DNA from 2 places in the Cytobacillus sp. GQ23 genome. Region 1 is predicted to be linked to the other one. Evidence: a T-box and tRNA genes for the amino acid it is inferred to sense, from the RefSeq annotation. Region 1 holds a T-box; the other holds one or more tRNA genes.

Region 1 (16,955 bases):
ATATGCATCTGCGCATGTGCCTATATTAGATCCAAGCATTATGGCAATGCCGGTATCCAAATCCATTGCGCCAGCTGTTAAAAATCCCATAATAATGCCGGTGGTTGCTGTGCTTGATTGAATGATCGCCGTAATCACAATTCCGGCAGCCGCAGCGAACATATAATTCCCATCCAAAGTAAGCAGCCAGTGGTTAACCATTTCATTATCTTTTACAGTACCGGCAAGATATTCAAAACCCCGCATTGCTGTAAAAACCGCTGATAAACCAAGCAATGCCAGACCGGAGCTCCGCAAGCTCTTATTCTTCAGTACAGCCATGATGCTTCCGGCGCCAGCCAGCGGAATAATGTACGATTCAATATTAAATGTGATTAATTCTGTCGTAAACGTCGTACCTATGTTGGTTCCCAATATGATGCCGATCGTCTGGGGAAAAGTCAGCATCCGTGCAGAAACCATTCCAATTGTTATGATCATTACAGCTGAACTGCTCTGCAGGACAGCTGTGACGATTGTGCCGATAACAGTGCCTTTCCAAGGTGAATCTGTCATAACTGCCAGCCAATTCTTTAAGGAACCGGCAGATAAATTAAATAGGCCTGATCGCAAAAGTGTCATACCATAAATAAATAACCCGATTAGCAGAAAAAATAATAAAAGCTGGACCAAGCAGCATTCACCCCCTACATTTAATACTATGGGACAGCCTGCCGGGACATGCTTATGTGCGAAAAATTGTTTAGCTTGTCAGGAATGGGGTACTAAATAAGCACAATCTAATAAAAATCAATCCCGCAGCAGGCTAAATACTGTTGACCTTGATAAGCTGTTATATTATAATTGCAAGGTACATGGAATAAACCATGTTGTTGATGTAAGTGTGTTGTGCTCGGAGGGAGGGAAAGAGAATGTCTAAAACCGTCGTTCGTAAAAACGAATCGCTTGAAGATGCTCTTCGTCGCTTCAAACGTTCAGTATCAAAAACTGGTACTTTGCAGGAAGCAAGAAAGCGCGAATTCTACGAAAAACCTAGTATTAAACGTAAGAAAAAGTCTGAGGCTGCTAGAAAGCGTAAGTGGTAAGAGAGGGTGTATGTAATGAGTCTTCTCGAGCGTTTAAATGAAGATATGAAACAAGCGATGAGGAATAAAGAAAAAGAAAAGCTTACTGTTATTCGTATGATTAAAGCTTCGCTTCAAAATGAAGCAATCAAGCTTGGTAAAGATCTTACTGAAGATCAGGAGCTAACTGTCCTTTCTCGCGAAGTTAAACAACGCAAGGATTCCCTCCATGAATTTGAAAAAGCAGGTCGTGAAGATCTTGTTGAAAAAATTCGTACTGAACTTCAGTATGTCGAATTATATATGCCAAAACAGCTCTCTGAAGAGGAAGTTTCAAAAATTGTGGCAGAAACAGTTGCAGAAACAGGTGCTTCTTCAAAAGCTGATATGGGAAAAGTGATGGCTGCTATCATGCCTAAGGTAAAAGGCAAAGCAGATGGTTCACTTATAAATAAACTTGTACAACAACACCTTTCATAAAACTTTGCATTAAAAGACCGAAAGCCATTGGCTGACGGTCTTTTTTACTTTTTTGCCCAGCAATGTGCTGATGTAATGAATTCCATTCGTTTCTGGGTTATACTAAAATTGGATAAGTTTTTGAAATTAGAAATTATCAAAAAGGCTTTTTTCGCAAAGTTTGTTGGTATTTGAATTGTATTTACTGAGTTGATTGTAGCGGAAGGTGGGTGAACCTCGAAAATGCATGCGCATTTTCTTCGTGCGGTGTGTACTAAAGGAAGCATATTCAATGTCCTGCGGGAGTAGCGGGACAGGTGAGACCCCGCAGACGCGTAGCGTCGAGGAGGCTCGGGCGCCCGCCCTGCAGAACGCTTGAGCATCCCTTCGCTGCAATCAACGGAAAACATTGATAAGCGAAAAACAACAATTCATACGAAAAGAGCCATCAAAAAAATAAAAATGAAACTTTTTAATGATTCAATCGTAAATACATATTAGAAGTCATTTTACGGATAAAGGGGGGAAGGTTTTTGATTGCCAGAAGAGCAATAACCGCCTTTTCATTGTTTTTTGCTCTGCTGCTGCTGGTAAGCCCTTTTCAAGGAAAAGCAGATAATGATAAAGTGCTGATTGTTCCAATTGAAGAAACGGTTGAAAAAGGGCTATATGCATTTTTAAGCAGGGCGGTGAAAACAGCTGAAGAAGAAAATGCATCAGCCATAATATTTGAAATAAATACACCTGGAGGGGCAGTGGATGCAGCCGGTCAAATTGGCAAGCTGTTAACCTCTACAAATGTAAAAACAATTTCTTTTGTCAATAAGCAGGCCTTATCTGCAGGTGCGTATATAGCTTTAAATACGGATGAAATATACATGGTGCCCGGATCAACAATGGGGTCAGCCGCAATTATTGACCAACAGGGAAATACGGCTGGCAAGAAAGCAGAGTCATACTGGTTTGCGGCAATGCAGAGTGCAGCCTCACAAACTGACAGAGATCCTCTTTATGCCCTTGCTATGGCAGATGAATCGGTAGACCTGCCTGAATTGGGGGCACCGAAAGGAAAGCTTCTTACTCTCACAGCTAAACAGGCTGAACAGGTAGGCTATTCGGAAGGCACGGTGGATTCTCGGGCGGAATTACTGGAAGTGCTCGGATTTGAAGAAGCTAATATACAGATAATTGATGAAAGCTTTGCGGAAAAGATAGCCCGTTTTATTACCCATCCTGTAGTCATCCCAATTCTATTATCTATTGGAAGCCTAGGGCTGGTTCTGGAGCTTTATTCACCGGGTTTCGGCATCCCTGGATTAATGGGATTATCATCCCTGCTTTTGTTCTTTTATGGTCATATGGTAGCCGGACTGGCAGGATATGAGACTTTAATTCTTTTTGTAATAGGGATTGGATTAATCATAGCCGAGTTTTTCCTTCCTGGAGGAATTGCAGGAATAGCCGGTGTCGCTGCAATACTCGGGAGCCTTTTCCTGGCTTCTGATAATGTGGCCCATATGGGAATGTCTATTTTAATTGCTATAGGAGTTTCAATATTGGCATCTATATTAATGATAAAGGTGTTTGGTAAAAAGATGAAATTCTTTAAAAAAATTATATTGACCGATAGCACCAATACTGAAAAAGGGTATATTTCAAACAAGAGCAGGCTAGAACTGATAGGCCTTGAGGGTTACGCACTCACTGCTCTTAGGCCTTCAGGCACTGTAGTTATAGGGGATGAAAGAATTGACGTTGTCAGCGAGGGAGCTTTTATCCTTAAAGGGGCAAAAGTAAAAGTTGTTAAAGCTGAAGGATCGCGTATTGTTGTCAGAGAAATATCTAATCTTGATTTAGATAAATAAAATCATCAGGAGGTAAAGTTATGTTAGAAGCAGGAACAGTAGCAATATTGGTTGCCGTTGTTCTCGGTATTATATTACTGGGGATATTATTCACATTTGTACCGGTTATGCTGTGGATATCAGCATTGGCAGCTGGAGTCAGAGTCAGTATCTTTACATTAATTGGAATGCGGCTCCGCCGGGTAATCCCAAGCCGTGTTATTAACCCGTTAATCAAAGCTCACAAGGCGGGACTTGAAGTAACAACAAATCAGCTGGAGAGCCATTACCTGGCAGGAGGAAATGTTGATAGAGTAGTCAATGCATTAATTGCAGCACATCGTGCAAATATTGATTTAAGCTTTGAACGCAGTGCAGCCATTGACCTGGCAGGGCGTGACGTTTTAGAAGCAGTTCAAATGAGTGTTAATCCAAAAGTAATTGAAACTCCTTTTATTGCCGGTGTGGCGATGGATGGTATTGAAGTAAAGGCTAAAGCGCGAATCACAGTCCGGGCCAATATTGACCGTCTGGTCGGAGGTGCGGGTGAGGAAACAATCGTGGCACGTGTCGGTGAGGGGATTGTCTCTACAATCGGTTCGCAGACAGATCACAAGAAAGTACTTGAAAATCCGGATATGATTTCTCAGACTGTTCTTTCAAAAGGTCTGGATGCAGGCACTGCTTTTGAAATTCTGTCGATTGATATAGCAGATGTGGATATCGGCAAAAATATTGGTGCAGAACTGCAGACTGAACAGGCTGAAGCAGACAAGAAGATTGCCCAGGCCAAAGCGGAGGAAAGGCGTGCAATGGCCGTTGCTCAGGAACAGGAAATGAAAGCCCGTGTTGAAGAAATGAGAGCGAAGGTTGTGGAAGCAGAGGCACAAGTGCCGCTTGCTATGTCAGAAGCTCTCCGTTCCGGAAATATCGGGGTAATGGACTATATGAATATCCAAAACATCTCGGCAGATACCGAAATGAGAGATTCAATTGGCAATATGAGTGATGACGGCAAAAATGGCCGTAAAAATGACTAATGATCCCATATTGGGAGAAGGGAGGAAACTCTCTTGGAATTTTTATTGGAGAATCCTTTTATTCTCATTGCTATAATCGCCTTCATTTCCTCCTTTTTCAAAAAAAAGAAGGAGGAAAAGCCTGTTAAACAGGCTCCCCGTTCAGCTCGGCAGGAGAATCGGACACAGGCAGAAAGAACTGCTGCAGATCCTGTAATGGCTGAAGTGCTGGAAGAGGAAAAAAGGAAGATGGAAGAGAAGTCCAGAAGAATAGCGGAAGAATACAGGCAGAGTAAACAGCATGCAGAACAAAGTATGAAGGCTCTCCAGAATCAGCAGAGAGCTGCTGAAAGAAAAGCAAGTGCAATATCGAAAACCGCTGCCGATATATCAGCAGGATACCCTGCGGAAGCCTCAGGAGCCGGAAAATTCGAGCCTCGGAAACAGGCGCTGGTTGACGGAATTATCTGGTCTGAAATTCTTGGACCGCCAAGGTCAAAAAATCCTCACAGGTCCCTTAACCGAAAGCGGTAAAAAATAAGTGCTAGAACCTTCGTTCATTTCATAAATATGAGATGAAAGGGGGTTCTTTTTTTATGGCAAAAAAGTGGGGACAATTCGTCCGCGGCTGGATGACTAAAAATATGGAGCTTCCTCAAGATGTCATGATGGACCTGCCCCGCATTACAATGATTGGGCAAATCCATATCTATATAGAAAATCACAGGGGATTACTGGCTTTTTCAGATAAGGAATTAAGACTGCTTCTAAAGCAGGGACAGCTATTAATAAGAGGGAAAGCCTTCGTCATAAAAACGATATTGCCCGAAGAAATCTTGCTAGAGGGAAAAGTTGATTCAGTAACTTATATTACAGACACTGATTAAGAATTCAGGGGGAAGGAAATGAAGAACCAGTGGATTGAATTTTATAGGGGCCTCGTAACAGTAAAAGCAAGCGGAAAAGGAATAGAGAGATTTATTAATACACTTACCCGGAGCGGCATCAATATCTGGAATGTGAAGAATCATGGAACACAATCAGTCACCTTCAAAATGAAATTGGCTGATGCAAAAAAAATAAGGAGCCACGCCAGGAACAGCGATTGCAAAATCGAGTTCCTGCAGCGGGCAGGAGCACCATTCCTTATGAAAAGGCTGCTGAAAAACAGCGGATTTGCAGCTGGTGGCCTCGCATTTTTTGCTGTCATTCTCCTTTTATCCAATATGGTTTGGGGCATACAGATTAAGGGGGCAAATCCTGCAACTGAATATCAGATTATTAAAGAATTGGACAGGATGGGGGTTAAAAAAGGAAAGCTGCAGTTTTTTGTAGAGAACGTGGAGTCTATTCAGCGGACACTTTCCAACAATATTGAGGCAATCACCTGGGTTGGCGTGGAGTTAAAAGGGACAACCTACCATTTACAGGTAGTTGAGAAAAATGAACCTGAGAAACCCGAGTATTTAAGCCCGCGTCATCTGGTAGCAAAGAAGAAAGCTGTCATTGTAGATATGTTTGTTGAAGAAGGCCGTCCGGTTGTCGATATTCACGATCATGTTCAGCCGGGCCAGCTTTTAGTCTCCGGGATAATTGGGAAAGAAGGACAAACAGAGACTGTTCCTTCAAAAGGAGAGGTTTTCGGGGAGACATGGTATAAATCTGAAGTTATTCTACCGCTTAAGAGCACCTTTAAGGTCTTCAGCGGCAATGAAAAAGTTAAGCATGCCATCACAATCGGAAATCTTGAGATTCCTATATGGGGATTTGGAAAACCGGAGTTTGAGGAGTATGAAATAGAGGAAAATGAGAAAGAAGTAAAATTCCTTAAATGGAAACTGCCTGTTTCATACGTAAATAAGACATTCCGTGAAAGAGAGCAAGTCACGAGAATATATTCTAATAAAGAGGCTTTTCAAGCTGCGAAAGATTTGGCAAGAAAAAAAATAAAAAGCAGCTTAGATGAAAATGCTAAGGTTAAGGGAGAAAAAGTTTTGCACCAATCAATTGACAATGGTAAAGTAACTATAGCAATACATTTCCAAATTATTGAGAATATTGCAGAAGGACAACCAATTATTCAAGGAGATTCGGAATGACAGAAGACTTGAAAACAATGAACCTGCAGCTTGAAGATCCTAATGAAGCCATTGCATTATTAGGCAATTCAGATGCAAACCTGAAAATTATTGAGCAAGAACTGAATGTTTCCATAGTAACCAGGGGAGAATCCGTTTATGTGTCTGGTGAAATGGACAAGGTAGAACTGGCTGGAAAGGTTCTGGATAAACTGCTTTATGTAATCCGGAAAGGAATAAATATAAGCCAGAGAGATGTTATGTATGCTCTTCAAATGGCTAACAAGGGAACACTAGAGTATTTCAGTGATTTATACGAAGAAGAAATCACAAAAAATGCAAAAGGAAAGTCTATTCGTGTTAAGACATTAGGACAGCGTCAATACATTCATGCAATCCGCCAAAATGACCTGGTTTTTGGCATAGGACCAGCAGGAACAGGAAAAACGTATTTGGCAGTTGTCATGGCTGTTAATGCTTTGAAAAATGGGAATGTGAAAAGAATCATTCTTACCCGTCCTGCCGTCGAAGCCGGTGAAAGCCTTGGCTTTCTGCCGGGGGATTTGAAGGAGAAAGTCGATCCTTACTTACGGCCTCTATATGATGCTTTGCATGATATATTAGGTGCTGAGCACACACAAAGAATGATTGAAAGAGGCACGATTGAAATTGCACCGCTGGCTTATATGCGCGGAAGGACATTAGATGATGCCTTTGTCATTCTTGATGAAGCGCAAAATACAACTCAGGCGCAGATGAAGATGTTTCTGACGAGGCTGGGCTTTAGTTCAAAAATGATTATTACCGGAGACAGAACACAGGTTGACCTTCCAAAGGGTGCAAAATCAGGCCTGATCGCAGCAGAAGACATACTCAAGGGTGTAAGCGGGCTTTCATTCGTTCATTTGGAACAAAGCGATGTTGTGCGGCATCCGCTTGTAGCCAGGATTATTCAGGCATACCAAAAAGAAGATAGTTAATGAACCTGTGAGCCGCCGTTTTTGGCGGTTTTTTCTATGATTGATAAAATAGGGAATTAATTACTATGGAATTATTTGCTATTAATGAATTGTTTAGGTAACCTGTTATTAGATAGGCCATTTTTCATTAGTGAAAACCATCAGAAAAACTGTTATGATTTTACATAATTAATGATTAATGCTAATTAAAGTGTAATAGAAGTTTTTTACCCAGGACAGGAGGGGTAAAGGTGCCAAATCTTCAGCAAAGTATGATTACAATCAGAAATTTGCTTAATATGACTTTTTTTCGTGTTCTCTTATTTGTTCTATTGGGAGTTGCTATGTATTTTTCCATGTATAGCAATGTGAAGCCTGAAAAGCTCGATTTAAGTCTATTCTCTGTCGCAGAACAGACAATAAGGTCACCCATAACCATAGAGGATAAGGCAAGTACAGAAAGAAAGAGAAAAGAAGCAGAAAATAATGTGAAGGATATTTACGTTGTAAAAAAAGAGATTGCACAAAACCGAGTCGACCTGGTTACCTCCATCTTCGGATCCGTTTCGGAAGTGAATGAAGAAGTAAAAGAAGAGATGGAAGAGAAAAAGAAGGGTGCCGGAAATGAATCCGGCAAAGAGGTAGAGGCACCAGACCCTTCTGCCCCTAATCCTGAAGACAAATTGACCATGGTTAAAGAAAAACTCACTGATGACGTAACACGTGAAGTATCTGATAGTGTCTTCCTTGCTTTGCTTCAGGCAAAGGAGGGGGAGCTGAGTATAGCGAAAGACCTTACTGTTACTGCCATCAATAAAATCATGAATAATGAAATTCCGGCTGAACAGGTGGAGAACGCAAAGAAGCGTGTTGAAGAAGAACTGAAGTTTACCAGCTTAAATTCAGATTTAAAAAAAGCAGCAATAGAGCTTGGGCGCTATGCGGTATATCAAAATCAATTTTATGATCCAGCAGCTACGGAAGAAATGCGGCAGCAGACCATTGAAAGTGTCGAGCCAGTCAAAATCCTTCAGGGGCAGATCATTGTTGAAGAAAACCAGCTGATCAGCAGGGACATTTACAGACAGCTTGAACTAGTAGGACTTATTGACAGTGTTAATTCGATTCAGCCTTTTATCGGCTTATCTCTAATCATTGTCATTGTTTTATCAGCCCTTTACTATTATTTCCATGAATTGAATGTGCAGCAGGATTTAAAGCAAAGCTATTTATTGCTGTTCAGCCTTGTTTTTATCCTATCGATATTGCTTATGAAGGTCATAAGTCTGTTCCAATATGCTGATTACTCAGAGATAGGATATATTTACCCGGCAGCTATGGGAGCTATGCTGATCAAAATACTGATTGATGAAAAGCTTGCGATGTATTACACCATTATTATGGCTATCAGTGGAAGCATCATTTTTAATGAAGGTGTTACTGGAACATTCCAGCTGACATCAGCTATTTATATACTTTGCAGCGGCTTGGCGGCCATATTGTTTTTGACAAAGCAGAATCGCCGTTCCAAAATATTGCAGGCTGGTTTATTCGTAACTGCAGTTAACATACTTGTTATCTTTTCTTTGCTTTTCCTAAGAAATGGCCACTATGAGACAATTGAATATGGGTTTTACTTTATAATAGCTCTGATTTCAGGTATTTCGTCAGCAGTCCTGGCGATTGGCCTGCTGCCTTATTTTGAGGCAGGATTTGGAATACTGTCTACTATGAGGCTGATTGAACTTTCCAATCCGAATCACCCTTTGCTGAGAAAGATACTTACTGAAGCTCCGGGCACCTACCATCATAGCGTAATGGTTGCAAATCTTTCCGAGTCAGCATGTGAAGCTATTGGGGCAAATGGGCTTTTGGCAAGGGTGGGCTGTTATTATCACGATATCGGCAAAACAAAACGGCCGCAATTTTTTATTGAGAACCAGGTGAATATTGAAAATCCACATGACCGGCTTCCTCCTCAGACCAGTAAGAATATTATTATCGCCCATGCCGCAGATGGAGCTGAAATGCTGAGAAAGCATAAGATGCCTAAGGAAATAGTGGATATTGCCGAACAGCATCATGGAACCACCTTGCTGAAATATTTTTATTACAAAGCAAAACAGAATGGACTTGAGGTAAAAGAAGAAGATTACCGCTATCCGGGGCCAAAACCTCAATCAAAAGAGTCTGCAGTCATTGGCATTGCGGATAGTGTAGAAGCTGCAGTCCGTTCTATGGCGCATCCTACAACAGAGCAAATAGAGGATTTGGTAAAGAAGATAATCGCAGACAGGCTTCAGGATGGACAGCTGAACGAATGTGATTTAACCTTAAAAGAGCTGGAAACCGTTTCACAATCGTTCTGTGAAACGTTAAACGGAATTTTCCATTCACGTATTGAGTATCCTGAAATGACTAAACAGAAGGTGAAACAGGCATGATTTTAAGTATTGATTTTTTGGACGAAACAAATGAGCTTCAGGAAAGTGATATAGCGAAAATTGAAGAGCTAATTACCTTTGCGGCCTCAAAAGAATCTGTGGAGCCCGAAAGTGAAGTATCCATCACTTTTGTGACCAATGAGCGCATCCGCGAAATCAACAGAGAGTACCGGGATAAAGATCGGCCGACAGATGTTATTTCCTTCGCGATGGAAGAGCTGGGGGAAGGTGAAATTGAACTGGTTGGTGCTGATATGCCGCGGATCCTCGGAGATATTATTATCTCCACCGCGAAGGCTAAGGAACAGGCTGAAGAGTATGGACATTCTTTTATCAGGGAGCTTGGCTTTTTGGCGGTCCATGGCTTCCTTCATCTTCTTGGCTATGATCATGAAAACCCGGAAGACGAGAAAAAAATGTTTTCCCGCCAGAAGGATATACTGGATGAATTCGGGCTCACGAGATAAAAAGGTCCGAACACACAGTGTCCTAAAATCCTTTGCGTTTGCTTTTTCCGGAATTAGAACAGCGTTATTTAATGAAAGGAATCTGCAGATACACTTGGCAGTAGCCATTGCAGTGCTTTTCTTTGGTGGTTACTTTGGCATTTCCCGGCTTGAATGGATAATCATTATTCTGGCCATCGGTGGCATGCTATCACTCGAATTGCTGAATACAGCAATTGAGAGGGCAGTGGATCTGGCAACCGAAGATTATCACCCCTTGGCAAAACAGGCAAAGGATATTGCCGCTGGAGCAGTGCTGGTATTTGCCATTGTATGTATAATTGTAGGCGGAATTGTATTCCTGCCAAAAATTTTTATATTTTTGCAGTAATGTGAAGCTGTCCAAAGGGACAGCTTTACTTTTTTTAAAAGCCTGTTTTCTTAATGTTTGATGTTATTCCTAACCTATTTTAATTTGCTGAGCTGATCTTCGCTGTGGGCACTTGATCCTCGAAAATGCTGACGCATTTCCTTCGAGCGGTGTTCATTCGAGGGAGCTTATTCAATGTCCTGCGGGAGGAGGGAAGTGTGAGACCCCGAAGGCGAAGCCGAGGAGGCTCGCATTCCTCCCCGCGGGTTCGCTGCGTGCCTTTCGCTGCAATCAACGGGCAGAATTCATAGACAACAGACAACAATCTTTTAGTAAAGAAAGCTACTTTAGCAAGGTAGGCTGCAGGTTGAATATATTGATTGGATTGCAGGGAAAGTGCGAGATCTTCTATAATGCCTGCGCATTTTCTTAGTGTGGTCTTTACTCAAGGAAGCGTATTCAGCGCCCAAAGGGACAGAAGAACCCCCGCAGACGTACAGAATCGACTGTTTCACCGCCAGCCCCGCTGAAGACTTGAACATTCTGAATCGGAAATAACCGGGCAGCATTTAAGTGAAACAAAGCGATTTTTGAAAACAGCCATTCATATAAAGACTTACAGCAAGCCCCTGATAAATTCAGTGCCTGAATTTGAAAACGTTCACTGAATCAGCTAAAATGACAGAACAGCAATAAATTTCACAGGCTTGGAGAAATAGCCCATATAGAAAACAAGCCCATAAAATTTAATCTGTCTGCTTATTTTTAGAAAATTCAATTTTTTTATTACGTTTTTGCTACAAACGATGAAAATCAAAGTAAAATGTTGTAAAATAAAAGAGAAGCGGCTGCTTTTTTACAGAAATAGCTTAGAAGGCCCCGTGGTTCATAATTTCTATCCAGGTTTTGATGTCTCGGGGAGCAGCTCCGTTTTACTTGAAAGGAAGAAATATTTGTGAATAATGATCAACTAATTCAAGAAGCAAAGATTGCAAGAGATAGAGCATATGTGCCATATTCAAAATTCAAAGTGGGAGCTGCGCTATTAAGCAGTGACGGACAGGTTTTTCACGGCTGCAATATAGAAAATGCAGCGTACAGCATGTGTAATTGCGCTGAAAGGACTGCGCTTTTCAAAGCGTATTCTGATGGAGTAAAAAGCTTTTCAGCTATTGCTGTTATTGCTGACACAGACCGTCCTGTTCCCCCATGCGGTGCATGCAGACAGGTAATATCCGAACTATGTCCGCCAGAAATGAAAGTTGTTTTAACCAACTTAAAAGGGGATATTAAAGAATTAACAGTTGCAGAATTACTGCCAGGAGCATTTTCACCGGAGGATTTACATGAATAATACACAAAAAGGACACAAATCAGGTTTTATTTCCATAATCGGCAGACCAAACGTAGGAAAATCAACGTTCTTAAATCGCGTAATTGGGCAGAAAATTGCCATTATGAGTGATAAGCCGCAAACAACCCGCAACAAAGTTCAGGGTGTCCTGACTACTAATGACGCACAATTTATTTTTATTGATACGCCAGGAATTCATAAGCCAAAGCATAAACTGGGAGACTTTATGATGAAAGTTGCCCAAAACACTCTAAAAGAAGTGGATGTCATCCTGTTTATGGTAAATGCCCAGGAAGGCTTTGGACGCGGTGAAGAATTCATACTTGAGAAATTTCAGTCAGTCCGAACACCCATTTTCCTTGTAATCAATAAGATTGACCAGGTACATCCTGATGAACTGCTTAAAATTATTGAGTCTTACAAGGAAAAGTACGATTTCAGCGAAATTATCCCCATTTCTGCGTTAGAAGGCAATAATGTAGAGACGCTGTTAGGACAGATTAAAAAATATATTCCCGAGGGGCCGCAGTTTTATCCTGCTGATCAAGTAACAGATCACCCAGAGAGATTTATTGTTTCCGAACTGATCAGGGAAAAAGCCCTGCATTTAACAAGGGAGGAAATACCGCACTCGCTGGCTGTAACTATTGATAAGATGGAGCGCCGCGAAGACAAGGATGTTGTTCATGTCATGGCTACGATCATTGTGGAACGTGACTCCCAAAAAGGCATAGTGATTGGAAAGCAAGGGAAAATGCTTAAGGAAATCGGAAAAAGAGCAAGGGTGGATATTGAAAATCTTCTTGGATCACAGGTTTTTCTAGAGCTTTGGGTTAAAGTTCAGAAAGACTGGCGCAATAAAATGTCTCAGCTCCGCGATTTTGGCTTCCGTGAAGATGAGTACTGAACCAGCCCTAATTAAAGTATTATCCATTTCTGGTTTATATGCATACAGGTTATTGACAATATTTTCGTCTCATGATTTTACAAAGACAGGCTATGATATAGATAAATGTATTGGGATAAAGAATTGCTAGTTGAATAACTGAAAGGTGGGGTTTTCGATGATGGATTTTACCTGGAGAGTGTTTTCCCAGACAGGAAATATTGACACATATCTTCTCTTCAAGGAGCTAGAAAAGGAAACTCAGGATATACCCGGCAGCAATGATGAAGAGCTAGCAGAAGCTGATTTTCCCATCTCATAGGTTTGTCGAAAGACAGGGATGGTGTCACGGTTGCTTGATAAATGTGAAGGCATCGTCATCAGGACAACTAATTACAGTGAAACAAATAAAATTGTTACTTTATATACCCGTGAATGGGGAAAAGTTGGTGTGATGGCACGAGGAGCGAAAAAGCCGAACAGCAGACTTGCTGCTGTCACCCAGCTTTTTACATACGGAAACTTTTTAGTTCAGCGTGGAAGCGGTCTGGGCACCCTGCAGCAGGGTGATATGATTTCATCCATGAGATCAATTAAAGAAGATATTTTTCTGACTGCTTATGCAAGCTATATTGTCGATTTGACTGATAAAAGCAGTGAGGATAAGAAGCCTAACCCATTTTTGTTTGAATTGCTGCATCAAACGCTAAATTTAATAAATGAGGGATATGATCCGGAAATTCTCACCAATATTTATGAAATGAAAATGCTGAATGGTCTGGGTTTATATCCTGTTCTGGATCAATGTACTGTCTGCGGAAGCACTGACGGGCATTTTGTATTTTCAATCCGGGAAAACGGACTCATTTGCCACCGCTGTCTTGACAGGGATCCTTATCATTATAAGGTATCACAGGCGACCATTAAGCTGCTGCGCCTGTTTTATTTTTTTGACTTGTCCAGGCTTGGCAATATTTCTGTTAAGCCCGAAACCAAGGCTGAATTGAAAAAGATTATCTCTGCTTATTATGAAGAGTATTCCGGCTTATCCCTTAAGACTAAAAAGTTTCTTAATCAAATGGATAAGTTTAATGATCTTATGTAAAGCGTTCCCTTGGCTTTTTGCTTAAGATTGACAATCCAAGGTGATTCCGCTATGATTCAAATTAATAAAATATTATTGCAGTGAAGGAGAAGAGTACTTAACTTTTTTCATTAAAGCGAACCCGGGACAGTGGAAGCCGGGTATGGATGGTTAAGGAAGGGCGCTCTGGAGCAATATTGTCTATCGACAACAAAGAGGCTGCGGTAAAATCGCAGCAAATAGGGTGGAACCGCGGGTAAACTCTCGTCCCTATGCCATGTGGCATAGAGACGGGAGTTTTTTATGTTCACTGAAACACGGAAGCCCTGTGATAGATAGCTGCTAAATTTATAACAAATTAAGAAAGAGGTGTCCTATGAATATTCAAAACATGATATTAACGCTTCAAAAACATTGGTCTGAACAGGGGTGTATCCTAATGCAGGCTTATGATACTGAAAAAGGCGCAGGTACAATGAGCCCCTATACATTTTTAAGAGCGATCGGACCAGAACCGTGGAATGTAGCTTATGTAGAGCCTTCACGCCGTCCTGCTGATGGCCGATATGGTGAAAATCCAAACCGGCTTTATCAGCATCATCAATTTCAAGTGATTATGAAGCCGTCGCCGGATAATATTCAGGAGCTGTATCTTGATTCACTCAAAGCATTAGGCATTGATCCGCTTGAACATGACATCCGGTTTGTAGAAGATAACTGGGAAAATCCTTCTCTGGGCTGCGCGGGCTTAGGGTGGGAAGTGTGGCTTGATGGAATGGAAATAACACAGTTCACATACTTCCAGCAGGTAGGCGGATTGGAATGCAAGCCTGTGTCTGTTGAAATTACATATGGTATCGAAAGGCTCGCCTCTTACATTCAGGATAAGGAAAATGTCTTTGACCTTGAATGGACAGAAGGATTTACGGTTAGGGACATCTTCCTGCAGCCGGAGTTTGAGCATTCGAAGTACACATTTGAAACATCGGATCAGGAAATGCTTTTCAATTTGTTCAACATCTACGAGAAGGAAGCACATAGGCAAATGGATGAAGGGCTTGTGCATCCAGCTTATGACTATGTTTTAAAATGCTCTCATACTTTTAACCTGCTTGATGCAAGGGGAGCGATCTCTGTGACAGAAAGAACAGGCTATATTGCAAGATGCCGGAACCTGGCCAGAAAAATAGCCAAAACCTTTTACGAAGAGCGGGAAAAACTTGGCTTCCCAATTTTAAAGGATAAGGAGGAAGGGTCTCATGAATAAGAAAGATCTTCTGCTGGAAATTGGACTTGAAGAAATGCCTGCCAGATTTGTCACTAATTCAATGAATCAGCTTTCAGATAAAGTGAAATCATGGCTTTTGGAAAAGAAAATATCTTTTGACGAAATCAGCGCTTTCTCCTCTCCACGCCGTTTGGCTGTTCTTGTTACGGGAGTGGAAACTGCCCAGGAGGACATTAACGAAGAAGCAAAAGGACCTGCAAAAAAAATCGCGTTAACCGATGACGGTGAATGGTCAAAAGCTGCTATTGGATTTAGCCGGGGTCAGGGAGCATCTGTTGAAGATATATACTTTAAAGAAATTAAGGGTGTTGAATACGCGCATGTAAGCAAATTCATAAAAGGGCAGGAAACAGCTGCACTGCTGCCTGAACTTCAGCAGATTGTTACATCGCTATCATTTCCGAAAAATATGCGCTGGTCTAACCAGGAGCTGCGCTTTATTAGGCCGATCAAATGGCTTCTGGCATTATTCGGAAGTGAAGTCATACCATTTTCAATCACTAATGTTCAGACATCTAACCTTACAAGAGGACATCGTTTTCTTGGGGAAGAGATTGAAATTAACAATCCCTTTGACTATGAAAAGTCCTTGCTGGCACAATATGTCATTACTAATCCTCAGGAAAGAAAAAATGCTATTCTCTCGCAGTTGGAAAAAATTGAAGAAGAGAATGATTGGGTGATTCCTGTTGATGAAGAGTTATTGGAAGAAGTAAATAATCTTGTTGAGTATCCAACAGCATTATATGGAAAATTTGAAGAGGAATATCTGGAGCTTCCGGAAGAGGTTTTGATTACCTCGATGAAAGAACATCAGCGCTATTTCCCGGTAAAGTCCAAAGAGGGCAGGCTTCTTCCTTACTTTGTTACAGTTCGAAATGGATCTCATGAACATTTGGAAAAAGTGGCTAAGGGAAATGAAAAAGTATTGCGGGCAAGACTTTCTGATGCGGCTTTCTTTTACAGGGAAGACCAAAAAACGGAAATCGCATCATCGCTCGAAAAACTTAAAAGCATTGTGTATCATGAAGAAATTGGAACACTTGCTGAAAAGGTAGACCGTGTCCGCCTGCTGGCAGCGAAACTGAGCGGGAATCTTGGCTTCAGTGATGAAGCGAAAGCAGTGACAGACCGTGCCGCTGAAATCAGCAAGTTTGATCTTGTTTCACATATGGTTTATGAATTTCCTGAGCTCCAAGGTTTTATGGGAGAAAAATACGCCCTGCAAAAAGGTGAAAAAGAAGCTGTGGCGCGTGCAATTAATGAACATTACATGCCGCGCAATGCAGAGGACCAGACGCCAGCAAGTGATGCCGGTGCAGTACTTTCCATTGCTGAGAAGCTGGACACAATTGTGTCATCCTTTGCAATTGGAATAATCCCAAGCGGTTCCCAGGATCCATATGCCTTAAGAAGACAGGCATCGGGTATCATCCAGACATTACTGGCTAAAAACTGGGATTTGAAACTCGAAGAATTGATTTCATTATCTTCCGATATTATTCTAAATGCGAACATTGGAAAGAAGTCAAAAAATGAATTGTTGCAGGAATTGGTATCTTTCTTTAAGTTAAGAATTAAATATATGCTTCAGGAAAAAGCAGTTCGCTATGACCTAATTGAAGCTGTATTAGGAAATGATATTGATTCTGTGCCTTCA
Region 2 (16,349 bases), on a different contig from region 1:
TGCTAGCCCAGCCATTTTGCGGAAGTAGTTCAGTGGTAGAACATCACCTTGCCAAGGTGGGGGTCGCGGGTTCGAATCCCGTCTTCCGCTCCAGAATTTCTTATCTTTATGGCGGCATAGCCAAGTGGTAAGGCAGAGGTCTGCAAAACCTTTACCACCGGTTCGAATCCGGTTGCCGCCTCCATAATCTAAATCTTGATACGCTGATATACGCCGGGGTGGCGGAACTGGCAGACGCACAGGACTTAAAATCCTGCGGTAGGTGACTACCGTACCGGTTCGATTCCGGTCCTCGGCACCACAAGATTTAATTCATTTTAATATGCCGGTGTGGCGGAATTGGCAGACGCGCACGACTCAAAATCGTGTTCCTTCTGGAGTGTCGGTTCGACCCCGACCACCGGTATCTAAAAAAAGGTTTCCCATTAGGGAAACCTTTTTTATTGTTTAATTTCTATCCTTGTGAATATTGGCGGAGATTGATCCTCATTAATGCAGCCAATTTCTTTACTGGGATATCAGTGTTCAACCAGAGTTTCGAACGATTCAGAGGATGGTTTCGAAAGTGGGTTCTGAACTGTTCGGAAGTAAATTAAAATGGCATTTTCCTGTTTGGGCAGGAGTAATAAAAGGGATCACTTTTAAAAATGTCAGGTAAGCTAATGCATTAGAATAGAGCCCTTAAGTTTTGAGAAATGTCATGTGAACAGCCCTAATGCGACTGAATAGAGCTGTTCAGTTTCGGAAACCCCATGTAAACGGCACTAAAATTCAGCCGAAAAGAGCTATTCTGTTTTAAAAGTAACTGTTGATCTTTAGAAGTAAGTTTCATTCTGCACTGTAAACATCGAAGCAGCTTTAATTCCTCTGGTTCATACCGAATTTTTACTATCATAATTCACATCCTTATATTCAAGATAGTTTCATTTAATGCAAGGATTTTCATGAAAACAAGTTGCAGATTTTGAAAAAGTCAAAATATTACACCATCTAGTCAATTCAGTCACCTATATATGCAAACGGTTTCAAATATAATGTAAGAAAGCGTTTGCAGGAAATTAGGGGGCGGTGAAGAAAGTTGGAGACAAAGATCGAGATCGGGGAACCGGCAATTAAGTCAGAGGTTAAAGCAGTTCCCAGGAAAAAAGTAAATTTGAAAAAGATTTTAACGTACCTTGCTTTTGTAGGGCCAGCATTAATTTTTTTCCTGGTGATACAGATCATTCCTTTCCTGATGGGAATTTATTATTCGTTTACATCCTGGAATGGAGTCAGTTCTGTGGTGGAGTGGGTTGGACTTGAGAATTATATGAAGATCTTTAGAAATGATCCTAAGTTTTTTGATTCCTTTATTTTTACCACTAAATTTATGTTAGCTTCTGTTATTATTAGTAATTTATTAGGGTTTGGACTTGCCTTATTATTGAATGCAGCCTTGAAGTCCAGGAATCTGCTGAGGACTGTGTTTTTCATTCCGAATGTTATTGGAGGTTTATTGCTTGGATTCATCTGGCAGTTTATCTTTGTCAAAGGGTTCGCTGCTATCGGTAATCTTACGGATCTTTCGGTTTTTAAGCTTCCGTGGCTTGGTGATGAGATAACAGCCTTTTGGGGAATTGTCATTGTGTTTACCTGGCAGATCAGCGGTTATATGATGGTTATTTATATTGCAGCACTGCAGGGTGTTGATCAGTCGCTGCTGGAGGCAGCAAGAATCGATGGAGCATCAAGCTGGACACTCCTGTTAAAAATTATCGTTCCGCTCATATTACCGGCATTTACGATTTGTTTCTTTTTAACTATATCAATGGCATTTAAGATTTTTGACTTGAATATTTCGCTCACAGGCGGCGGACCATTTAACTCGACTCAATCGGTTGCGATTAATATTTATCAGGAAGCATTCCAGAATAACCGCTATGGTCTTGGTACCGCAAAATCGATTTTATTTTTTATTGTGGTAGCTATTTTTACAACGGTTCAGGTGATGATGACGAAGAAAAGGGAGGTTGAGGCCTAATGAATCCCAGATATACGAAGGTTACGTTTCTGCTGGAGATCATCGGAATCGTATTAGGAATCATATTCCTCATTCCTTTTTACTTTGTGTTTATTAATTCAGTAAAGGGTTTTGCTGATATCTTGATTGATGCTGCAGCATGGCCAAAGGAGTTTTTATTCTCCAATTATATGAAGGTATGGGATATCATTAATTTCCCGCGCGCCTTCTGGAATTCTCTTATAATAACCGTAATCAGCAATATTGGACTGGTTATTATTAGTTCTATGGCTGCCTGGAAGATGGTCAGGACTCCGGGGAAATTCAGCAAAATCCTGTTTGTCTTATTTGTATCTGCAATGGTTATTCCATTTCAGACAGTCATGATTCCTCTGATGAAGCTCGGAGGCACTCTGAATCTGACAAACAGCATACCTGGTCTCATCATTATGTATTTTGGTTTTGGTGTACCATTATCGCTTTTCCTTTATCATGGCTTTATAAAAACTGTTCCAATCGAAATAGAAGAATCTGCCCGAATTGATGGGTGCAGCCAGTTTGGCGTCTTTTGGAGAATTGTTTTTCCACTTCTGAAGCCAATTACTGTAACAGTTGTCATTTTAAATACATTGTGGATCTGGAATGACTATCTGCTGCCGCTTCTCGTGCTTCAGGATGCAGAGCTTAGGACGATTCCTCTGGCCACAAGCTCATTCTTTGCACAATATACAAAGCAGTGGGATATGGGACTGGCTGCCCTTGTGATGGGCATTACACCGGTCATCATTTTCTTCCTGTTCCTGCAGAGACACATTATTAAAGGCATTGCCCAGGGTTCCATAAAGTAGTTATAGAGACTTTTGCCGCCAAAAGGGCTGTGAAAGTTTATATAAAAAATTATCAGGGGGGAAACAAAATGAAACGCTTTGCTCTATTATTGCTGTCATTTGTTCTAATGGCAGGCATTATGGCAGGCTGTTCTTCTTCCAGCTCTTCAGGGGATGAAAAGCCTAAGGATGATTCAAAAAACGGGGATGAAGTGGTAACACTGAACATGTTCCAATTTAAAGTGGAGATTGCCGATCAGCTTCAGGAAATGATTGGCGAATTTGAAAAAGAGCATCCAAATATTAAAATAAAGCTTGAGTCAGTCGGAGGCGGAGCTGATTATGGTGCCGCATTAAAAGCGAAGTTTGCATCCGGTGAACAGCCTGACATTTTTAACAATGGAGGATTTAAGGAATTAGAGCTTTGGAAAGAGCATCTTGCTGACCTTTCAAATGAGCCGTGGGCAGAGCATGTGCTTCCTATTGGCAAGGTTCCAACCACCGATGCAGATGGCAAGCTTTATGGAATGCCAGTAAACCTGGAAGGATATGGTTTCATTTATAACAAAGATTTATTTGAAGAGGCAGGAATTACTGAGCCGCCTAATACGATCTCTGAGTTAAAGGATGCTGCTAAAAAGCTCAAAGATAAAGGGATTACCCCTTTCTCAGCTGGTTACGGTGAGTGGTGGGTCATTGGGCAGCATTTGTTAAACATCCCATTTGCACAGCAGGAGGACCCTGTTGCATTTATTGAAGGCTTATACAGCGGGTCTGAAAAGTTAACTGGAAATGATAAATTTAAAGAATTTAAAGAAGTTCTGGATACTGAAATTAAATTTGGTAATGACAATCCTTTAACAACTGATTACAATACTCAAGTCACACTATTTGCTTCCGGCAAAACAGCTATGCTTCAGCAGGGTAACTGGACGGAGAACATGATTCTTGAAATCGACCCTGACATTAATATGGGATTCCTCCCGATTCCGATAACTGATGATGAAGCCGAAGCTGACCGTTTGCCAGTAGGTGTGCCAAACAACTGGGTTCTAAACAAAAACTCAGAGCATCTTGAAGAGGCCAAGTTATTCCTTGACTGGATGGTTTCCTCTGAAACAGGCAAGCGTTATATCACAGAAGAGTTTGCTTTCATTCCAGCCTTTGACAATATTGAGCCAACCGGTTTAGGGCCGCTTGGAAAGCACATTCTTGAGTATTCTAAGGAAGAGAAAACAATTCCTTGGACATGGTTCAGATGGCCGGATGGCGCCAATAAAGAATTTGCTGCAACAATCCAGGAATATGCTGCAGGAAAGATTGACTATGATACGGTCGTTGAACGCTTCCAGACATCCTGGGATAATTTGAAATAAATTTGGTGAAACGGGAAGCATGTCTGCGGAAGATATGCTTTCTGTTTTCTATTTTTATATCTATTAGATTCCACAGCAAAAAAGCCCCCCAAAAAAAAGGAAGTTACTTTATACTATTGTAAAAGAGAAAGCAGCGGGGGATGTACATGTTCAAAAAGAGTATCAGGAATAAACTGATCGTTCTATTAATGATAGCTACGATCGTTCCCTTTGGAGCGTCCATTATCATCACCTACTACCATACAGCGGAATCATTGAAAGATCAGGCCATTGAAGAAAACAGCAACCTATTATATCAAGGAAAAGTGAACCTGGAGGGGTATATAAATGAGTTGGACGGTTTGACACTTTCCCTCTACAATAACCCGGGTTTAATAAACTTTTTAAAAGATCCCAGGAAGGAAAATAATTATCAGGCTGTCGAAGCAGTAAGAAATGTAATTTCTACCATCCTGTATGCTGAGGAAAATATCAAACGAGTCAATATTGCTGTTGCAAAGGAAAATCGGCTCATAACTGCGTCCCGCCGCTCTACAGTTGTTTTTTCGAAGAGACTGCCAACTGCGAGCCAAAAATATTACGATAAAGCAAAAGAAAGTCCAAACAATATGTACCTTGAGCCCATCCATAAGATTAAGAATCCTGAAGATAAAAAGCCTGAAAATGTCATTACGCTTCACAGGTCTTTAATCAATATTCCGGCAGATGATATATTGGCCTATATTTCATTGGAGTTTTCGCCGGATCAAATAACCAATATCAGCCGTAATCTTTATTCGGGGGATAATGAAGAATTCTATATTATATCTCCTGAAGGGGACATAATTTATCGTTCAACGGATGATAAAGGAGATAAAGCGCCTGATTGGATGGATTGGGTAATACAAACAAATAAGGAAAATGGCACGGTTGAATGGAAGGAAGAAACGTTCAATGGTGTAATGATATATGATCAATTATCGCAAAATTCGGGCGGCTGGTATCTTGTAAAGCGAGTTCCATATGCCACTTTATATGAAAGTGCATTCAGTGTGGCGAAAATAAATATCATATTTGGCGTAATAGGGCTGTTCCTTGTTATCCTCGCCACGCTATTTATCTCTGTCAGAATTACCTCTCCCATCAGAATCCTCCTGAGTAATATCGATCAGGTTGAAAAGGGAAATCTTGATGTCCGCTTTAAATCTTTCGGCAATGATGAGATTGGTTATCTCGGTGATCGATTCAGGCAAATGATCGATAAAATTAATGATCTCATCAATAGGGAGTATAAACTTCAGCTTGAAAATAAGACCAATCAGCTTAAGGTTCTGCAGTCACAGGTTAATCCGCATTTTTTATATAATGCATTGCAGTCAATTGGAACAGCGGCTCTGAAAAATCAAGGTCCGCAAATATATTCTTCTGTTACCCGCCTATCAAAAATAATGAGATACAGCATGAATATGGAGGAGGGTATGGTCTCTCTTCAAAAAGAGATTGAACATACCAGGGCATACCTTTTACTGCAAAAGGAACGGTTCGATGATCAGCTTCAGTTCAATTTCCAGCTTGATGAAGAAGCATTGGGGTTTCCTGTTCCAAAAATGATTTTACAGCCTTTAGTGGAGAATTACTTTAAACATGGCTTTGATGCACGCGAAAAAACTGGAGAGATTAACATAACATGCAGACAGGATGAATTTTATCTTGATATTCTTATTGAAGATAATGGCACAGGGGTTTCGGAAAATCGGCTTAAGGAAATCCGGATGCATTTGATGAATGACAGGATAAGACAAAAGGGAGAGTTAATGAATATCGGCCTGAAGAATGTTTATGTCCGGTTAAAACTTTATTATGGCAGCCGCGCTTACCTGCAGCTTAAGAACCTTGAGCAGGGAGGGCTGCAGGTTTCTATTAAACTTCCAAAAAGGATGGAAGGTGGAAAAGATGAAAGCAATTATTGTGGATGATGAACAGCATGTTCGGGAAGGCTTAATGCTTCTGGGAGAGTGGAGCCGCTTTGGGATTGACACGATCATGGAGGCGGCAGATGGAAATGAGGCAATAAAGCTGATAAAAGAGCATCGCCCGGAAATCATATTCACAGATATGAGCATGCCAAAGAGAGATGGCATAAGCCTTTTAAAATGGATACATTCTTCGGACCTTTCCAGCAAGACGATTGTTGTCAGCGGATATGATGATTTTGATTATATGAGGAATGCCATTTGTTATAAAAGCTTTGATTATATCTTGAAGCCTATCGACCCTGATATACTGAATGAAATCCTGGAGAGAGCCATTAATGAATGGAATCAGCAAAATACTTCATTGGAATGCACGCAGGAGCAAAACAGGGAGTTGAATGTGATTCAGCAAATAGAACAATTTCTGCTGGAAAGCTATAACAAAGATATTAACCTCCAGGAAATTGCAGACAGATTTTATTTAAGCCGGGAGTACATTTCCAGGAAATTCAAACAGGAATATCAGGCTACTATTACAGACTTTATCACAAATGTCCGAATTAGCAAGGCAAAGGAGCTCTTGCTGAACCCTAAACTGAAAATCTATGAAATTGCTTTCCAGGTTGGTTATCAGGATGAAAAATATTTTAGCAAAGTGTTTAAAAAGACAGAGGGGATTTCCCCAAATGAATATAGAAGCATGCATTAAGAAGGAGGAAGATTCATGATTAACGTACTTGTCTGGAATGAGAACCGCCATGAACAAAAGGAGGAAAAGGTAAGGGCTGTCTATCCCAATGGTATACACGGTGCCATAGCCGATTTTTTAAATGGAGAAGAATTAAAAGTGAAGACAGCAACATTGGATGAGCCTGAACATGGACTGAGTGATGCCGTTTTACAGGAAACAGACGTACTAGTCTGGTGGGGGCATCTGGCACATGGAGAAGTTGAGGATTCAATCGTTGAAAAAGTTAAACAAAGAGTTCTCGATGGAATGGGATTGATTGTTCTTCATTCCGGGCATTTTTCTAAAATTTTCAAAGTGCTGATGGGAACCTCCTGTGATTTAAAGTGGAGAGAAGCGGATGAAAAGGAGCGAATTTGGATAGTAGACCCGAGCCATCCGATTACAGAAGGCCTTGGAGAATATATTGAACTTGAAAAAGAGGAAATGTACGGAGAACATTTTGATATTCCTGCACCGGATGAGCTTGTCATGCTGAGCTGGTTTGAAGGCGGGGAAGTTTTCCGGAGCGGCTGTACATACAAGCGCGGAAAAGGGAAAATCTTTTATTTCCGCCCGGGACATGAAACGTATCCAACCTATTATCATAAGGAGGTTCAGCAGGTTATAAAAAATGCTGTAAAGTGGGCTAAACAGGCTGATCTTCCGGTACCGGTCTATGGAAATGCGAAGCCGCTGGAGAAAATCAGTGTGAAACATGAAGGAGTGGTGAAGTAGGATGAGAAAACTCAAAATTGGAATAATTGGATGCGGAAGTATTGCCAGGCACAGGCATATGCCTGAATATCATGCCAGCAGCGGGGCTGTCATTGAAGCAGTTTGTGATATTAATGAAGAGCGTGCAAATGTGTTTGCTGACCTTTACGAGGCTAAGGCGTATACCGATTATAGCGAATTGTTGGCTGACAAGGAAATAGATGCAGTGAGTGTCTGCACCCCGAATTATCTGCATGCCCCTGTTTCGATTGCAGCATTGAACGAGGGCAAACATGTTTTATGTGAAAAGCCGATGGCCACTTCTAAGGAAGAAGCAGAGGAAATGATAGAAGCAGCGCGTAAAAGTGGAAAGCAATTAATGATTGCTCATAATCAGCGCTTCGTTCCGTCTCATAAAAAAGCAAAAGAATTAATTGCAAAGGGTGAAGCGGGAAAAATCTACAGTTTCCGGACTGCCTTTGGCCATGGCGGACCAGAAGGATGGAGTGCAGATGGCAAAGATAGCTGGTTCTTCAAGAAAGATCAGGCTTTTATTGGTGCTATGGGTGACCTTGGTGTCCATAAGACAGACCTCTTGCGCTATCTGCTGGGTGAAGAATTTGCTGAGGTTGGGGCATTTGTTGAAACTAGTTCCAAAACGGATGCTGATGTCGATGATACAGCCGTATGTGTCTTGAAAACGGAAAGCGGTGTGATCGGTACTTTGGCTGCAAGCTGGTCTTATGTTTCTAAAGAAGACAATTCAACTATTATCTATGGTGAGAAAGCCATTTTAAGATTAGAAGATGATCCTTTGCACTCTCTCATTGTTCAGTATGCTAACGGTGAAACAGTGAAGTATGAGCTCGGCGGAATTCAGACTAATGAAGAAGGCGGGCAAAAGAGTTCAGGTGTCATTGACCATTTTGTTGAAAGTATACTAAAAGGCCAGGAGCCTGCCATCCCTGGATCTGAGGGGATGAAATCGCTCCAAGTGATTCTAGCTGCCCTTGAGTCAAGTGAAACAAAGCAGATTGTCAGAATTAATTGAGGTGTACCCCCATGATGAAACTTCGGATCGGAATTATAGGTGCTGGAGGAATTGCCCAATCCAGGCATATTCCAGTTTTATTAAAACTTTCGGATAGTGCTACCATAACAGCTATCTGTGATGTGAATGAGGATACAGCAAAGCTTGCTGCCAGGAAGTTTGGAATTAGCCGCGTTTTTACAGATTATAAGGAAGTATTCACTGAAACAGATGCCGTAGTCATTTGTACACCGAATAAATTTCATGCTGAAATTACCGTTGCTGCACTGGAGGCTGGGCTGCATGTTTTGTGTGAGAAGCCGATGGCGATGACAGCAGCCGAATGCAGGAAAATGATCGAGGCTAGAGACAGGTCCGGGAAGGTATTGGCCATTGCCTATCACTACCGGTTCATGAAAGAGGCACAGGCTGCCAAAAAGCTCATTACAGAAAATGAAATTGGCATTCCGTTTATAGCCAGAGCAAGAGCCATGAGAAGAAGAAAGGTGCCTGGCTGGGGTGTTTTTACCAATAAAGAACTCCAGGGCGGCGGAAGTTTGATAGATTACGGCTGCCATTTGCTTGACCTCTCGCTTTGGCTTCTTGGTAACCCGGCCGAAACGGAGGTATCCGGTACTGCATACAACACGTTAAGTAAAATGCCTGATCAGGTGAATCTATGGGGAAGCTTTGACCATCAATCCTTTGATGTAGATGATCATGTGACAGCTTACATAAAATTTGCGAATGGTGCTTCCCTGCTTTTTGAAACTTCCTGGTCTGCCAATATTGAAAAGGATGATGAAAGCCTCAGTTTTTCGGGGCAGCTTGGAGGAATTGATTTATTCCCCTTCCGTTTGAATCAATCTAAATATGGTATGCTCCTGAATACACGTTCAGAATGGCTCCCGGGAGAAGATGACTATGCATTAACACAGGCACGGAACTTTATTAAAAGCTGTTTGGAAAACGAAGAGTTTATGGTTAAAGCAGAAGAAGCTCTGCAGACAACCAGAATTATTGATGCGATTTATAGCAGCAGCAAACAAGATAATAGTAGTAGCCAGGAGGGGATTTTGTGAAGCTCGGCGTATTTACAGTATTATTTGCTGACAAAAATTTTGAGGATATGCTCGATCATGTGAAGGCTGCAGGTCTTAAGGCTGTGGAAATCGGAACGGGTGCATATCCCGGCAACGCTCACTGCAGACTGCAGGAGCTATTGGGAAGCGATGAAGTCCGGGAGGATTACCTGAATAAGGTTTTATCGAGGGGGCTTGAAATCAGTGCATTCAGTTGCCATGGCAACCCGATTTCACCTGATAAAGCATTTGCCGAGGAATCTGATCGCGTACTATACGACACGATTAAGTTAGCCAGCTTAATGAATGTTCCAGTTGTGAACTGTTTTTCCGGGACTGCAGGTGACGGGGAAGAGGCCAGGCATCCGAATTGGCCGGTCGCTCCGTGGCCAAATGAGTATGGAGAAGTGCTTAAATGGCAATGGGAGGAGAAACTCATTCCTTATTGGAAAAAAGCCGGGCAGTTTGCCAAAGACCATAATGTGAAAATCGGGCTCGAGCTGCATGGTGGATTCCTTGTACACACTCCCTACACACTTTTAAAATTAAGGGAAGAAACATGTGACGCCATTGGGGCCAACCTGGACCCAAGCCATTTATGGTGGCAGGGCATTGACCCAGTTGCAGCCATAAAGATACTGGGAAAAGAAAATGCCATTCATCATTTTCATGCAAAAGACACCTATATTGACCAGGAAAATGTCAATATGTATGGGTTAACGGATATGCAGCCGTATGGCAACGTACAGACCAGGGCGTGGACCTTCAGGTCAGTAGGATGCGGACACAGCCTGCAGGAATGGTCTGATATGATGAGCGCACTGCGCACATTTGGTTATGACTACGTTGTCAGCATTGAGCACGAAGACCCGCTGATGTCCATTGAAGAAGGGTTTACAAGAGCCGTAAGGAACCTTAAGTCCATTTTAATCGAAGAACAGCCATCGGATATGTGGTGGGTATAAACAGGGAGGGAAAACCCCTCTCTGTTTTTTTCGACAAATTTTTTAAAAAGGGGTTGACCATTTACGCTGAATTTAGTACTATTAAATAGTTGATTCGACACAATGTTTATTTTGCTGTAGAGAAAAATCGACATTCTATTTAATCATAATTACGTTAATGATTAAATATAAATAAACAAATGCGGGTGTAGTTTAGTGGTAAAACCTCAGCCACGAGCGATACTTCCATGAATCAGCTTCGAGTTGCCTCGACGCATAGGCTTCCTTGAAAAAGCTCTTAGAGGAAGAGGCATGAAAGTACGGGAAAAAATAAGCAGGCGGTAACTTCATAATAATGCGGGTGTAGTTTAGTGGTAAAACCTCAGCCTTCCAAGCTGATGATGAGGGTTCGATTCCCTTCACCCGCTCCATACATAGCCAACGCAGTGTTTCGTTCAACAAGAACGAGGTATTGCGTTTTTTCATTTTCATGGCTCTATAAAAAATCGGGCGGCATCCGCAGATCCCACTCGATTTTTTATAGAAGTGTTTAACATCCAATGACCTTAAAGCTTCCTTCTCCCCCGTGCACTTGAGTGTACATGTTCATTAATGACTCAACCATTTTTTCGGCCATATTAGTTTCCAGAGAAGGGCGCAAATAAACAATTTGCACGGCATTTTTAGTCTGTTCCGTGACAGCTGTTCTTTCAGAGTCCACAAACGGACTGCCAAAGGGGCCTGCTATATCTTCACTGATTATTAAATTGGCAAGAGAATTGGGTCTTCCGTTTAAACCGTTATATTCTTCGCTTTCTTTGCCAAACCTGATAGTCAATGGACCTGAAAGCTTATCAGCATCATATACGCCGATTGGTATTTGATATTCCAGGGAAAAGAAGTTGTTAATATCTATGGAGCTGTTGACCGGCTGCAGGTAATTTTGTTTTTTTATTCTTCTGTACAGTGCTTCTGCAGAGTGGCGGTAACGATTTGGATCTTTGCCTGCTGTTTTGAAAATCTGTCTCCATTCATTGATTCCTTCCAGATCTGTAACACTCTTGTCCTCTAAGTCAAAATAAATGGATTCCTGAAATAACTGGAGTCGGCCCTTTACCATTTGAGGAGACTGTCCGACTTCTATATTTTTATATATAATAAATCCAATTTTAAATTGGGGAATTAACCTGCACAACTCGGGAGCAATTATAATTTCCAAGCTTTCCACCTCCAAAATTACTTTAAAATAGTTTATCATAATAAGCGGTGATTCAATAAATATTAGACTTTCAGGTACCTATCACCCGTGATGGGTGAATAAAAGGTATCTAACCAACGCTTTGACACCGTCTATTTTGACTTTCACCAAATAAAGGGCCCAAAACGAGCGCTCAGACGCAACATATATTCACTTTAGCGGAGTAAATGGTAACTAATCAGAAGTTTGACGAAGTTAATTTTCCAAAGCCGAAAAAAAGCAGTCTTACACGCATCTTATATCCCTTTTGTCCGAATAAAAGGTATCTGCCACCAACGTTAATACAGCACGTTTTCATATAAAATTTCATTTTCATACAGAAAGGAGGTTATCCAATGGACTTTACACAATTCAAGCAGGAAGTGATTGAGTACAGCAAGACAATTGGCATTGATAAAATCGGTTTTACAACAGCAGGCACTTTTGATGAAATGAAGAATAGACTGATTCGCCAGCAGGAGCTTCAATATCAGTCAGGGTTTGAAGAACCTGATATTGAGAAAAGGGTGAATCCCGGTCTGCTAATGGATAAGCCGAGATCCATTATCTCAATTGCGGTTGCTTATCCTTCCAAAATGAAGGTAAGGGTTGTCAGCAAAAGAGGTGAACGAAGGGGGATATTCTGCCGGGCTTCATGGGGAAAAGACTATCATCATATCCTTAGGGAACGTCTTCAGAAGCTTGAGGAGTTTATTCAGTCAAGAATTCCTGAGGCCATATGCAAATCCATGGTGGATACAGGAGAGCTGGTGGACCGGGCTGTAGCGCAGCGTGCCGGAATCGGCTGGAGCGGAAAAAACTGTTCCATCATCACACCGGAGTTCGGATCATATGTGTATCTCGGAGAAATGATAACAAATCTGCCTTTTGAGCCTGATATGCCATTGGAAGACAGATGCGGAAGCTGCAATAAATGTGTTGATGTCTGCCCGACTGGTGCTTTAATTCAGGGAGGTCAGCTTGATGCACAGAAATGCATCGCATTTTTAACACAGACAAAGGGCTTTCTTGCAGAGCCATATAGAGAAAAGCTGGGAAACAGGCTTTATGGGTGTGACACCTGTCAAACTGTTTGTCCTGAAAATAAAGGCAAGGATTTTCACCTGCATGATGAAATGGAGCCTGATCCGGAAGTGGCAAAGCCGCTTTTAAGGCCGCTGCTCTTTATCAGCAACCGTGATTTCAAAGAAAAGTACGGCCCGGTCTCAGGCTCCTGGAGAGGGAAAAAGCCGATCCAGCGAAATGCTATTATCGCCCTTGCTCATTACAAAGATGAGACAGCGGAAGAAGACCTGATCAAGGTTATGACAGAGGATCCGAGACCGGTGATCCGGGGTACGGCAGCTTGGGCACTCGGGAAAATAGGAGGAGAACAATCTCTTCCTGCATTAAGACAGGCATTGAAACAGGAGAAGGACGGAGAAGTCATTGCTGAAATCGAAAAAGGAATCAGCTTTTTTGAACAATGATGATGGGGGAGGAATCTCTCTCTTTTTTGTGGCTTTTTTTACCCGATGCCAGCAGAAAAACACTCTTGCGCCTGCTGAATGCGCGAAAAATTAAGCAACGTCCTCTGCTTCCTCTCATATGTATTGTATAGAGAGGAGTGAGGTGCGTGAGGGACCAGCTTCATGAGCTGTTAAAGAAAAGAGTGCAGCAGTGCGTTTCCCATTCAAGAAGTTCAATTCATACATGCCCTAAAATTGAAAAAAAGAAAGAATCTCTTTCCAGCCGCTCCGGTGAGATTGTGAAAGCACAGGCAACTGGAAAAGTGATCAATGTCGGCAGGGAGAAGGATGATGTGACTCCGGTTGAATATAAGGTTCACTTCAAATATTTGATTAAACAAAAAGGCGTCTTCTATATGGAAGAAGAGATCGAGGAGCGGACAGCCGACTTTTATAAAGGAGTATTTGTTGAAGACCGGGAGAAAAATCCTTTTAAAGATATAAAAAAAGAAGAAGTGTCTCTGGACCGGGAAATTGAAGAGGAAGAAAGATACGAGTATGAATATGACCGCATTAAGGCTGTTCAGTATGCAGAAAAGTGGTGGAACAGCTTTAATCCGGCTTATAAGAAATTTGATGTGGATTGCACCAATTATATTTCGCAGTGCCTTCATGCTGGCGGCAGCCCAATGAGGGGGTATCCCCACCGAGGAAAAGGCTGGTGGATGAGAAGCGGGAATTGGAGCTACAGCTGGACAGTTGCGAATTCAATGCGGTGGTATCTGCCAAGTTCAAAAACGGGGTTAAGGGCTCAGGAAGTCTCCAGTCCAGACCAGCTTTTAATTGGAGATGTCATTTGCTATGATTTCCAGGGAGACGGGCGATTTGACCATACAACGATCGTGACGGGCAAGGATGCATCGGGAATGCCCCTTGTCAACGCCCATACCTATAACAGCCGAATGCGCTATTGGGCGTATGAAGATTCTACAGCATATACACCCAATATAAAGTATAAATTTTTGACTATTACTGATGACCAGTAATTTGTATGGTGATTTCAAAGTGATATAATTACACATGCAGATTTAATTTAGAGGTGAAAAAATTGGGATTGCATGTAGTATTATATCAGCCGGAAATTCCGGCCAACACAGGCAATATAGCCCGCACCTGCGCGGCTACTGATACGACATTGCATATGATCAGGCCGCTCGGCTTCTCAACAGAGGATAAAAGGCTGAAGCGGGCAGGATTGGATTACTGGCAACATGTCAAAATCGTTTTTCATGATTCATTGGATGATTTCTTTAAAAGAACTGAAGACAGTGAATACTTCTATGTAACGAAGTATGGCACAAGCCCATATTCCGAATTTGACTATAGCAGCGTCGAGAAGGATTATTACTTTATTTTTGGCAAGGAAACATCCGGACTTCCAAAGGATTTAATTGAAAGAAGCAAAGAGCGCTTATTAAAGGTTCCAATTAATGATAATGTCCGTTCGCTTAACTTATCCAATACGGCTGCCATTCTTGTCTATGAAGCTCTGCGCCAGCAGGAGTACTTACATTTAAAATAGGAAAACAACACAAGGCCTGTGAGATGATCAGGTCTTTTTCTTTGGAGAAAACATTCTTCTCTGGGTAAAATGAAAAAGTACATATGGAAAGGATGAGATGTGATGAATGAAGTTACCAAATTGCTGATGGATCATCGTTCTGTCCGGAATTTTGAAGACAGGCCGCTGTCAAAAGAACAGGTTGAAACAATTGTACTTTCTGCTCAAGCTGCATCCACTTCAAGTTTTGTCCAGGCTTATTCAATTATCGGAGTGACAGATAAAGAAAAGAAAAAGAAGCTTGCTGAATTTGCGGGAAATCAGAATTATGTAGCTGAAAATGGCCATTTTTTCGTATTTTGTGCTGATCTGCATCGTCATGAAATCATCGGCCAGATGGAAAATAAAAATGTAATTCCATCAATCGAAAGCACAGAGAAGTTCATGGTGTCTGTTATTGATGCAGCATTAGCTGCGCAGAATGCTGCTATTTCGGCAGAATCGATGGGGCTTGGAATCTGTTATATTGGCGGAATAAGAAACAATCTTGAGGCAGTGGCAGAGCTTTTAAAAACACCTGATCGTGTGATTCCTTTGTTTGGAATGGCTGTTGGCTATCCTTCCAAAAAGAACGATAAAAAACCGCGGCTTCCTCTTCACCATATATATCATGAAAATGAATACAACCAGGATGAAGCATCTTACTGCGAAGAGCTGGAAGTTTATAATAAGATTATTTCCGAGTATTATGATGAGCGTACAGGCGGCAAGCGGAAGGACACGTGGACGAGTCAAATTGCCGGCATGCTAGAAAAGCAGACAAGGATGTATATGAAGGATTTTGTTCAGAGTAAAAAGATGGATTTAAGGTAGGATTAAATTGTAAATAAGAAAAAAGCTGCTGATAGGTTCAGCAGCTTATTTTTTGCTTATGCCTGGCTTGTCATCGTAACCAGCAGTGAAAATAGCAGCAAGGAAAGCAACCATTACACCGATAATAATAATTGTACCCATGTATATGTAATCCTCCTTTAGCGGTATCTCAATAGGCAAGCATGTAAATATAAGCTTATTATAGCCCAAAAATGTCTAACTGTGAATGAAAAGTATGGAGTTTTTTTTACAGCTGGATCCTGGCAGCGAAGTATTCCTAATAATTAATCCCCGTAAAAAGTACAAACCAAACTATTAATAGTTTACGCATGTTCGATTGCCGGTGCGCATAGAGTATATTAATCGTCTCTGATAATGCGACAGGGGGAGGTCCTTATGGATATTCTAAAAAAAATTGAGATGTACAGACACGAGGAAGAAAAGCTGAAATGGGAAGGGACTTTTGGGGAGTATTTAGAAATTGTTAAAGAGAAGCCTTGGGTTGCTCAGTCAGCACATTCACGGGTATATAATATGATTAAGGATGCCGGTGTC

The links. A T-box is a leader RNA that pairs with one kind of tRNA and senses whether it is charged. The one in region 1 lies ahead of glyQ (glycine--tRNA ligase subunit alpha), so its partner is inferred to be a tRNA-Gly.
Region 2: it has a tRNA-Gly gene. The T-box ahead of glyQ (glycine--tRNA ligase subunit alpha) is inferred to sense a tRNA for this amino acid. The anticodon was not compared.

Annotation. Positions count from the first base shown of each region.
Region 1 is NZ_JCAXER010000009.1:31,726-48,680, forward strand. It holds gene AC6CHU_RS09225 (Na/Pi symporter) at 1-672, opposite strand, end outside; gene rpsU (30S ribosomal protein S21) at 912-1,085, shown strand; gene AC6CHU_RS09235 (GatB/YqeY domain-containing protein) at 1,101-1,544, shown strand; gene AC6CHU_RS09240 (NfeD family protein) at 2,057-3,388, shown strand; gene floA (flotillin-like protein FloA) at 3,409-4,407, shown strand; gene AC6CHU_RS09250 (YqfB family membrane protein) at 4,441-4,920, shown strand; gene yqfC (sporulation protein YqfC) at 4,983-5,273, shown strand; gene yqfD (sporulation protein YqfD) at 5,292-6,485, shown strand; gene AC6CHU_RS09265 (PhoH family protein) at 6,482-7,444, shown strand; gene AC6CHU_RS09270 (HD family phosphohydrolase) at 7,675-9,867, shown strand; gene ybeY (rRNA maturation RNase YbeY) at 9,864-10,334, shown strand; gene AC6CHU_RS09280 (diacylglycerol kinase family protein) at 10,312-10,704, shown strand; gene AC6CHU_RS09285 (cytidine deaminase) at 11,639-12,037, shown strand; gene era (GTPase Era) at 12,030-12,944, shown strand; gene AC6CHU_RS09295 (YqzL family protein) at 13,102-13,245, shown strand; gene recO (DNA repair protein RecO) at 13,276-14,028, shown strand; T-box leader at 14,100-14,282, shown strand; gene glyQ (glycine--tRNA ligase subunit alpha) at 14,384-15,274, shown strand; gene glyS (glycine--tRNA ligase subunit beta) at 15,267-16,955, shown strand, end outside.
Region 2 is NZ_JCAXER010000049.1:719-17,067, forward strand. It holds tRNA gene AC6CHU_RS25135 (tRNA-Gln) at 1-14, shown strand, start outside; tRNA gene AC6CHU_RS25140 (tRNA-Gly) at 19-93, shown strand; tRNA gene AC6CHU_RS25145 (tRNA-Cys) at 111-184, shown strand; tRNA gene AC6CHU_RS25150 (tRNA-Leu) at 213-301, shown strand; tRNA gene AC6CHU_RS25155 (tRNA-Leu) at 325-406, shown strand; gene AC6CHU_RS25160 (carbohydrate ABC transporter permease) at 1,079-2,020, shown strand; gene AC6CHU_RS25165 (carbohydrate ABC transporter permease) at 2,020-2,847, shown strand; gene AC6CHU_RS25170 (ABC transporter substrate-binding protein) at 2,916-4,202, shown strand; gene AC6CHU_RS25175 (sensor histidine kinase) at 4,349-6,157, shown strand; gene AC6CHU_RS25180 (response regulator transcription factor) at 6,135-6,863, shown strand; gene AC6CHU_RS25185 (ThuA domain-containing protein) at 6,879-7,619, shown strand; gene AC6CHU_RS25190 (Gfo/Idh/MocA family protein) at 7,621-8,649, shown strand; gene AC6CHU_RS25195 (Gfo/Idh/MocA family protein) at 8,661-9,710, shown strand; gene AC6CHU_RS25200 (sugar phosphate isomerase/epimerase family protein) at 9,707-10,675, shown strand; tRNA gene AC6CHU_RS25205 (tRNA-Gly) at 11,012-11,085, shown strand; gene AC6CHU_RS25210 (B3/B4 domain-containing protein) at 11,205-11,873, opposite strand; gene queG (tRNA epoxyqueuosine(34) reductase QueG) at 12,248-13,381, shown strand; gene AC6CHU_RS25220 (amidase domain-containing protein) at 13,528-14,406, shown strand; gene trmL (tRNA (uridine(34)/cytosine(34)/5-carboxymethylaminomethyluridine(34)-2'-O)-methyltransferase TrmL) at 14,469-14,942, shown strand; gene nfsA (oxygen-insensitive NADPH nitroreductase) at 15,045-15,794, shown strand; gene AC6CHU_RS25235 (PrkA family serine protein kinase) at 16,191-16,349, shown strand, end outside.